3 regions of the Bacillus sp. GW823-FHT06A10 genome follow, and region 1 is predicted to be linked to each of the others. Evidence: predicted binding sites of a transcription regulator. Region 1 holds the regulator's gene; each other region holds the start of a gene.
The links. Region 1 encodes NrdR, which represses ribonucleotide reductase genes. Its sites were predicted from a motif close to AACACNATATATNGTGTT; they were not measured.

Region 1 (3,286 bases):
CATACCACGAAACGTTGTGATTACTGCATTTGTGAATCGTTTATTTTTTTTAGGGAAAAGTAAAGAGGAAAATATGACAGAAAATCGAAAAAACTGTTGTTGCAAAATGAAAATAAACAAAGTATACTAACACTCGTAAACTTAAGAGCTGAGGTACGTAGTCACTACTTAAAGGGTTAGGACCTCTCTGGACTAACTTTCCCCCGTGGTAGTGGAGCAAGCCAAATTGCAAATTAGTTTTCAATTCGAACAGTTAGAATAAATTTACAAGGGGGAACTGTAGAATGGATACTATGGATACGATGGGTCGTCACGTGATCGCTGAACTTTGGGATTGCGATTTCGACAAGCTTAATGACATGCCGTATATTGAACAATTATTTGTGGATGCAGCACTAAGAGCTGGTGCTGAAGTGCGTGAGGTTGCTTTCCATAAATTTGCACCACAAGGTGTAAGTGGAGTAGTAATTATCTCAGAATCACATTTAACAATTCATAGCTTTCCGGAGCACGGTTACGCAAGTATTGATGTTTATACTTGTGGGGATCGTATTGATCCAAATGTTGCTGCAGAATATATTGCAGAAGGTTTAAACGCGAAAACGCGTGAGAGCATCGAGCTTCCTCGAGGCACTGGTAGCTTCGAAATTAAGCAGAGAGAAACAAAAGCTCTTTAAAAAAGAACATAATTGATTTAAAATGTAAAGAGGTGTATAATGCACCTCTTTTTTAGTTTATAAAAAAGGAAAAATATAACGTACTCGTTAGTTGAATACATTGGACTCTTGCAAATGAGGTAGTGCCCTATATACCATCTTATTTTTAAGTATGAGATGATAAAGTGATGCGCTGAAACTTAAAGTGGTAAGAGAGTTAGAATGAGTTATATAATATTGTATATATATTTTAGGTGAATTGAGTAGAGAAAAATAAAGAGTATAGTGTAAAGGAGTGAATGAATTGCGTTGTCCATCCTGTTCTCATAATGGTACAAGAGTGTTAGATTCGCGTCCGGTAGACGAGGGGCGCTCTATTCGAAGAAGAAGAGAGTGTGAAAGTTGTTTAAGTCGCTTTACGACCTTTGAAAGGGTAGAAGAGTCACCTCTTATCGTTGTTAAAAAAGAAGGCACACGAGAAGAGTTTAATAAAGAAAAGATTTTACGCGGTTTAATTAAAGCGTGTGAAAAAAGACCAGTATCTTTAAGACAATTAGAAGAAGTAACACAAAGCGTGGAACGTGAACTGCGTAATTTAGGTATATCAGAAGTGAAAAGTGATATGATTGGTGAAATTGTTATGGAAGAACTTCGCGATATTGATGATGTTGCTTATGTACGTTTTGCTTCTGTATATCGTCAATTTAAAGATTTAAATGTATTTATTGAAGAATTAAAAGATATACTGCAAAAAGAAAGAGAGTAGAAGTTGTATTTTATTCTCTTTACATACCGTAAGTAATAGGATAAGAGAGCTAGAAGCGAAAGCTAATAGCTCTTTTTCACTAAGAATTTATATAATGAAGATAGAAGGAATGAAGTAGAGGATAGATTGGATGAGAGAAAGGAAAAGCAAGAATGGAAAAACAGTCATGGATGGAGCTATTGCCGATTGATCGTTATAAAGTAAGTGCGAAAGGGCTACTGCATAATTACGACCGAAAAGTATTAACGATGTTGTATCAGCCGTTAATAGGTAGTAGAGCTTTTAGCTTATACATGACACTATGGGGGGAGCTAGAGCAAGATCGTGTATTTGGAAAAGAGAATACACATCATTCCCTTATGGTGACTATGCAAATGCAACTTCCTGAAATATATGAGGAACGAGTAAAGTTAGAGGCAATTGGGCTTTTGAAGGTATATATTAAGAAAGAAAAAGATATTCGAATGTTCATATATGAGTTGCAACCACCTTTATCTCCGAAGCAGTTTTTTGATGATATTGTTTTAAGTATCTTTTTATACAATCGATTGAGTCGGACAAAATATAATCAAGTAAAGCAATATTTCTTAGAAGAAGAATTTGATTTTGCTTCTTATGAAAATGTTACGCGCTCTTTCAATGATGTGTTTGGTTCGTTTAATCCAGGACAGCTTGAGCATGCGCAAGAAGACCTTCGTATTCCAAAAACGACAACTATGCCAAGTAACGAGAAGGGAGACGCTCCGAAAGTTTGGAATGATTTCTTTGATTTCTCTTTATTTGTAGATGGATTGTCCGCTCTTGTTCCTAAAAAGGCGATTACAGATCAAGTAAGAGACTGCGTTATAACACTTGCTTACGTGTATGGTGTAGATGTGTTATCGATGCAAAATATCGTTCTTGGTGCGGTGACAGAGATGCAAACAATTGATATGGAAAGGCTTAGAAAAGGAGCGCGCGATTGGTATCAATTTGAAAATGGTCAAGCATTACCGGTACTAAGTGAAAGAGTACAGCCTCATGCTGCACGTACGATGAAAGAGAAAGAGCCTTCATCACAAGAGGAGATGTTAATAAAGCAGCTAGAGGAAATCTCGCCAAAACAACTATTGAAAGAGATTTCTGGTGGTGCAGAGGCAACGAAAGCGGACTTGCAAATCGTTGAAGATGTCATGATTAATCAAAAATTGACACCAGGAGTTGTGAATGTACTTATTTATTACGTTATGCTACGCTCAGATATGAAACTTGCGAAAACGTATGTCGAGAAGATTGCTGGGCATTGGGCACGTAAAAAGGTCGGTACAGTAGCGGACGCGATGGCGTTAGCGAAAGAAGAGAACCGTCAATATCAAGAGTGGGCTGAGACGAAGAAAAAAGGCCGTACGGCGAAGAAAACGGTACGAAAAGAAATGGTGCCAGATTGGCTTAAGGAAGAAGAGCCGAAAGAACAAGAGAAAGAAACGGCGAAGAAAGATGTAAGTGTAGAAAAAGATGCAAGTACGCTAGAAGATGAACGAAAACGATTAGAAGAAGTGTTAAAAAAATATAAGCGTGATTAATAGAAGAGAATGAACGCTCTTTGAGGTGAGAAAATGGAGCATATTCAAAATTCATTTACAAAATTAATGGAAAATGAAAACTTTAAAAATAGATATGAAGTATTAAAGGCAGAAGTAATGGCGCACCCGCGTGTAAAAGAATTTATTGACGAACATAAAGGTGAAGTAACGACTTCTATGATTGAGCGCAGTCTTGTGAAGTTATATGAATATATTGGACAAAGTGTAGGTTGCGTGGATTGTCCGGATTTAGGTGCATGTAAAAATATGCTACAAGGATACGAGCCAAAGCTTGTTATTCA
Region 2 (3,286 bases), on a different contig from region 1:
ATAATGTATCAATGTAATACTCATCAAGCTCAGCTTCTTTTTCTAACGTAATCGATTCATCTTTATGTAATTCTCTTAAGTGATGTACAATTGGTGCGTCAAGCTGTGTTGCTTCACTACCGTGATAAGCGACAATAATTCCAACTGCACTTTCGTCTTGTTCATAAATAAAACAGTTTTCGTAGCTCAGACGGTTATTTTCTTTTGAGAACCATGTCTCAAGTCCTTGTAATACTTCTGCTTCAACTGTGCTACCTGTGATTTTTTCAGCAATTTCATGCAGAGCATTATACAATAAAGGAGCTATTGCCATTGCATCTGTCTTTTTTGCTTTCCGAATCATAGTATCCCTCCTAGTTCTATTTGTATATTGTAGCATAGTGGTATGGAACTTTGCATAATTGAATGCCGAAATGTTTGATATAGAGAAGTAGCTATGTTAGTATATGATATTTAGTGGACATATAGTAAAACGATATTGTTTGCGAAATAACGAAAATAAAATCATGGCATAACAACAAGATAAAGTGAAATGTTAATCAGTAAGATTTTTTGTTCATTCCACGACTGATTAGTAGTCAACACCAATCGGACTACCCGCAAATAGCGGGATAATTTTACAGTTGTTGACCTATAGAATATACGATAGAATAAAATATTGCAGAGAGGTGAAATACATGGATAAAGAATTAGCAAATACAATTTTAGATCAGCTGAAAAATGGTGAAATAACGGAGTATGTTGTTACGAAAGATGTATTTTATACGTTCAGAGAAGTTGTTGTAAATAGAGAAGACTTTAAGCATTTCATTGGTAACGCACAGCGAGGCGGGCAAGTGATTTATACATATTCAGAAACGCCACGTTCATAAAGGGGAATTTTGATCAGCAGGGCATCCCTCACTGATTAGTAACCTTCACCAACTGGACGTTTAATGCGGAATAAATAAAAGATAAAGGAGAGGGGAATTATGGGCGATTTTAAACAAGGCATTTTACCACATTGGGATTATATGTGGAAAGATAGAGCCGGCAATAGATTTATGGGAATGGTTATGTATCCAGAGAAACGAAAATGTTCAGCAAAAATGCTTCAGAAAATAAAAAGAGCATATGAAGAAGCGATAGAAATTAAAGTAACTGTACAAGTTCAACATACATATCAGTATGTAGAAGGAATGATTGTATACTTTGATGAAGAGGCTCCTGTATGTACAATGCTTGATAAAGATGAAAATCCACATCACATATTTGTAAAAGATATTTTGCGTATTGAGCACTCTGAATAAACTTTTCATAAATAAATTGAAGTTCCATAATAATAATCTTTTTCTATAATAGTTATCTTTTAGTATGTAACGAGAGACGAAAGTATATGTATAATATATTTAATAAGGTAAATTTGATAAATGTAATCGTTTTTTAGAGCAGATTATCGTTTTATATCTGTTCTTTTTTGCGTGATGCTGGAGAAATATATTTCTTCAGCATCTACCGTTTTATGACAAAATATATTGTTAACTTTTTTAAAAATAAGGTTAAATTCGTTGACAACTTTTTTGAAAAGCACTTTATTGACATGAGTTTTAGAATGTTGTTTCATAGTCATTGTATTGAAAAAAAACGGCTATCATGTCGAAAAGTAAAAGTTAAAAAAAGAAAGAATTTATACATATATCTTGTGTCTTATTTTGAAACGTAATACAATATATAGAGAAATCAAGAACAACATATAGAGAATATAGATTTGAGAGGGAGGGTCGGAAATGTTAGTTGCATATGATTCTATGACAGGAAACGTGAAGCGTTTCATTCACAAATTAAATATGCCGGCCGTTCAAATTGATGAAGATCTAGTAATAGATGAAGACTTTATTCTTATTACGTATACAACAGGTTTTGGCAATGTACCAGAACGTGTTTTAGACTTTTTAGAGCGCAATAATGAAAAATTAAAAGGCGTATCTGCAAGCGGCAATCGTAACTGGGGAGACATGTTCGGTGCAAGTGCTGACAAGATTTCTACTAAATATGAAGTGCCTATTGTATCAAAATTTGAGTTATCTGGAACAAATAACGATGTAGAATATTTTAAGGAAAGGGTGCGGGAGATTGCGACACATTGAACTGAATAATGAAATCACGCAAATGCAGGACGGTTTTTATCAGCTTCATAAAGATAAAGAGGCATTAGAAGTCTTTATGGAAGAAGCTAGAGAGAATACCGTTCCTTTTAATAGCGTGGCAGAGCGAATGGAGTATATGAAAGAACATGATTACTATTACAACGTTCTGGACGAGTATAGCTTGGAGGAAGTAGAGGAAGTATATAACATCGCTTATGGTGAAAACTTCGAGTTCCAATCTTATATGGCAGCATCTAAGTTCTACAAAGATTATGCGTTAAAAACGAATGATCAAAAACAATACTTAGAAAGCTATGAAGATCGTGTAGCAATTGTTTCATTATACTTAGGACGCGGTGATGTTTCGAAGGCAAGACAATTCGCAAGCATGATTGTAAAACAAAACTACCAACCAGCGACACCAACCTTTTTAAATGCGGGAAGAAGCAGAAGAGGAGAAATGGTGTCTTGTTTCTTGTTAGAGATGGACGATAGCTTAAATTCGATCGGCTTTAACATTAATACTGCGATGCAATTATCGAAAATCGGCGGGGGAGTAGCTTTAAACTTATCTAAGCTACGCGCACGTGGTGAGCAAATTAAAGGTATCGACAACGCTGCAAGTGGTGTAGTACCTGTTATGAAATTGCTTGAAGATTCGTTTTCATATGCGAATCAACTTGGCCAACGAAAAGGTGCCGGTGCAGTATATTTAAACATTTTCCATTGGGATATTATTGAATTCCTTGATACAAAAAAAATAAATGCCGATGAGAAGAGCCGTATTCAGTCTCTATCAATCGGAATTATCGTTCCAAGTAAGTTCTTTGAGCTTGCTGAGAAAAATGAGCCTTTCCATGTTTTCGCACCTTATACGGTTTATAAAGAATATGGCAAGCATTTAGATGATATTGATATTGATGAAATGTACGATGAATTAATGAGCAATCCGAAAGTGAAGAAGAAGCCACTAGATATTAGTGCACGTGATATGCTTATTAAAATCGCTATGATTCAGCTTGAGTCTGGTTACCCATACTTAATGTTTAAATCAAATGCAAATAATCAACATCCATTGAAGGATATTGGAACTGTGAAGATGTCGAACTTATGTACAGAAATCTTCCAGCTTCAAGAAACTTCAGAAATAAATGATTACG
Region 3 (3,286 bases), on a different contig from region 1:
CAGAACATGAAGTTGAAATCCGTTATGCGGAAACAGATCAAATGGGTGTTGTTTACCATTCAAACTACTTAGTGTGGCTTGAGTTAGGTCGCACGAAACTTATACAAGATTTAGGTTTTTCATATGTTGAAATGGAGAAAGAAGGAATTATTTCTCCTGTGTTAGATTTACAAATTTCATATCGTAAAGCGATGCGTTATGGAGAAAAGGCAATCGTAAAAACATGGGTAGATACTGTGAGCCCGCTTCGCGTTGTATATGGATATGAAATATATAATGGTGATGGTGATCTTTGTATTACTGCAAGTACGACGAATATTTGTGCGAAAAAAGAAGGATTCCGCCCTGTATCATTTAAAAAGTTATATCCTGAGTGGTATGCGAAATATGAGGAAATTAAGAAAAAATAAAAAAGCGTGGCAGAAGCCGCGCTTTTTTATTTTTCATAATTAAATTGTGGGAAGTCGTCACCTTCATTAAGTGTAACAGATAAATTATGTCCATCGAAGAACCATTCATCATCGCCTTCAATAAAGAAGTTAATACCTTCTTCTTGAATTTGAACAGCAGGGTGTGCAGGATCATCTTTACGAATACCTAAAGAAAGTCCTTTTTGCACAGTACTGCAACCACCGTATTGTACGAAAAAGCGTAGTGTTTCATTTGATTGTAAGTTTAATTCAGTTTTATACCATTGTGCTGCTTCTTTTGTTACGGAAAGATTCATGTATAGTTCCTCCAAGTTATGTTGCTTTTTCTTTAGTATAAAAAATAACGCAAAAAGACGCTATTAATATGCTTCACGTTTTCTTTTTGCGTTATGTGGGTTACGATCTTATTTTTGCTTTTTTGAAAAGTTTGCTTTTGGTTCAGTTTTATTTATAATTCGTCCGATATTTGCACGGTGTTTATAAATAACCATACCTGCTAATAAACACATCGCAATAATGAAGATTTTATCCCCGCTAACAATGGATGCAATAACAGCAACAACTGCTGTTACCATAGAAGAAAGTGATACGTATCTTGTTGTAAATAAAAGGGTGAAAAATACAACAGCCAATATTGCAAAAACAACTGGTGAATAGCATAATAGCACCCCAGCAGAAGTTGCAACTGCTTTACCACCACGGAATTTCGCGAAGATCGGGTAGACATGTCCAAGAACAGCCGCTAATCCGAACCATAGTGGGTGAATATCTAATCCGAAAATCATTGGTAGACTTGTTGCTAATGTCCCTTTTAAAATGTCAGCAATTGTAACGGTAAAACCTGCTTTTTTCCCTAATGTACGGAATGTGTTTGTTCCGCCTAGATTACCGCTCCCGTGCTCACGAATATCGATTCCGTAGCCAATTTTTCCAACAACTAGTGCAAATGGAATCGAGCCAAGTAAGTAGGCAACGATAAATAAAAGATATGTAGTAACCATAAGTTCAGTCTCCTTTATTCAAATGTGTTGATAAAGGGTAAAAAGAGTTTTTCCCGTATATTGTACCATACATTTGTAAAGAGCACATTTCTTTTTTGTAAATGAAAAATTCATTATTTCGTGAAAAAAATTTCACAGTAATGTTACATTTCTCGCAGAAACAGCAAGACTATATGTAGTAACATTTTAATCAAAAGACAACAACATATTGGTGGAGGGTTATAAATGTTACAAAATAATACACGTGGAGAAGAATTAATGAAAGTGTTCGAGACGATAGTCCACGGCAATGAACAAGATTTAATGCAAGAAAATGCAAATGTAGACGGCCGCTCTCCAATGGGTGTAATGGGAACGTTCGCATCTGAGAGTGCAAAATATTATGCTGTTGAGAATTTATTGTCAGATCAAGTGAAAAAAGCGATAAATGAAAATATATTATATCCACATGATTTAGATTTTTATGCGACAGGAACGACGACTTGTTCGCAAATTCCGTTAGCGCAAATGCTTGCTAACGGTTTTCATACTGGACATGGACATATGAGACAACCACAAGACATTAAAAGTGCATTGGCTCTTTCGTCTATTATTTTTCAAGCGAATCAAAATATGCAGCATGGCGGTCAATCGTTTGCACTCTTTGATATTGATTTAGCACCTTATGTACGAAAAACAATTGAGAGACATAAAAAACGATTACAATCATATCCGCTTACGAAAGAACAAATAGAAGAATTTGCATGGAAAGAAACGGAAAATGATACGTATCAAGCGTGTGAGGCTTTCGTTCATAATTCGAATAGTATGCATAGTAGGGGCGGAGGACAAGTACCGTTTATTTCTATTAATTACGGAACAGATACGTCAAAAGAAGGAAGAATGTTAATTAAACAACTATTAAAAGCGACACAAGCTGGACTTGGTAAAGGAGAGACACCAATTTTTCCGATTCAAATTTTCAAGATGAAAAAAGGTGTGAATTTTGAAGAAAGTGATCCGAATTACGATTTATTTGAATTAGCATTAGAGACAACTGCAGAGCGATTATTCCCTAACTTTTCATTTTTAGATGCTCCGTTTAATGCAGTGCATTATGATGGAAGACCAGAAAGTGAAGTATGTTACATGGGATGTCGTACCCGTGTTATGTCTAATATACATGGAGAAGAAACAGCGATTGGTAGAGGGAATTTATCATTTACGTCTATCAATTTAGTGAAATTAGCGTTAATTAGTGGTTCAAAAGAAGCATTTTTTGAAGCGCTAAACTACTATTTAGATTTAGGAATTAAGCAGTTATTAGAAAGATTTGCGTATCAATGTACGAAGCGAGCAAGAGATTTTCAGTTTTTATATTCACAAGGTGTATGGCGTGGTGGAGAAGCATTGCAGCCTGAAGACTCCGTAGCTTCGATTTTAAAACAAGGGACGTTAAGTGTTGGTTTTATCGGTCTTGCGGAATGTTTAGTAGCTTTAACAGGAAAGCATCATGGGGAAGATGAAGAATCATGGAAACTTGGGTATGAAATTATTTCCTTTATGAGAGATAGAATGGATAAAGCGACAGAAGAACATCAACTGAATTTCTCGATAATTGCAACTCCAGCAGAAGGATTATCAGGAAAGTTTGTGAAAAAAGATAGAGAAGAATTTGGCGTAATTAGCGGTATAACGAACCATAATTACTATACGAATTCATTCCATATTCCAGTTTATTATAACATTCAAGCGATAAATAAAATCCGTTTAGAAGGCCCGTTTCATGCTCTCTGTAATGGAGGACACATTACGTATATTGAACTAGACGGAGCAGCGATGCATAACAAAAAGGCATTAAAACAAATTGTACAA

Region 2: the regulator NrdR is predicted to act here: its motif matches at 1,701-1,718, upstream of nrdI (class Ib ribonucleoside-diphosphate reductase assembly flavoprotein NrdI).
Region 3: the regulator NrdR is predicted to act here: its motif matches at 1,598-1,615, upstream of AC1Q8M_RS14250 (anaerobic ribonucleoside triphosphate reductase).

Annotation. Positions count from the first base shown of each region.
Region 1 covers NZ_JBXAHT010000002.1:279,018-282,303, forward strand. The annotation lists gene speD (adenosylmethionine decarboxylase) at 294-677, shown strand; gene nrdR (transcriptional regulator NrdR) at 961-1,422, shown strand; gene AC1Q8M_RS16235 (replication initiation and membrane attachment family protein) at 1,575-2,984, shown strand; gene dnaI (primosomal protein DnaI) at 3,018-3,286, shown strand, end outside.
Region 2 covers NZ_JBXAHT010000001.1:590,849-594,134, forward strand. The annotation lists gene AC1Q8M_RS03065 (GNAT family N-acetyltransferase) at 1-343, opposite strand, end outside; gene ykzS (protein YkzS) at 678-872, shown strand; gene AC1Q8M_RS03075 (hypothetical protein) at 972-1,289, shown strand; gene nrdI (class Ib ribonucleoside-diphosphate reductase assembly flavoprotein NrdI) at 1,767-2,126, shown strand; gene nrdE (class 1b ribonucleoside-diphosphate reductase subunit alpha) at 2,113-3,286, shown strand, end outside.
Region 3 covers NZ_JBXAHT010000001.1:2,824,530-2,827,815, reverse strand. The annotation lists gene AC1Q8M_RS14265 (acyl-CoA thioesterase) at 1-410, shown strand, start outside; gene AC1Q8M_RS14260 (HesB/YadR/YfhF family protein) at 437-727, opposite strand; gene plsY (glycerol-3-phosphate 1-O-acyltransferase PlsY) at 836-1,432, opposite strand; gene AC1Q8M_RS14250 (anaerobic ribonucleoside triphosphate reductase) at 1,658-3,286, shown strand, end outside.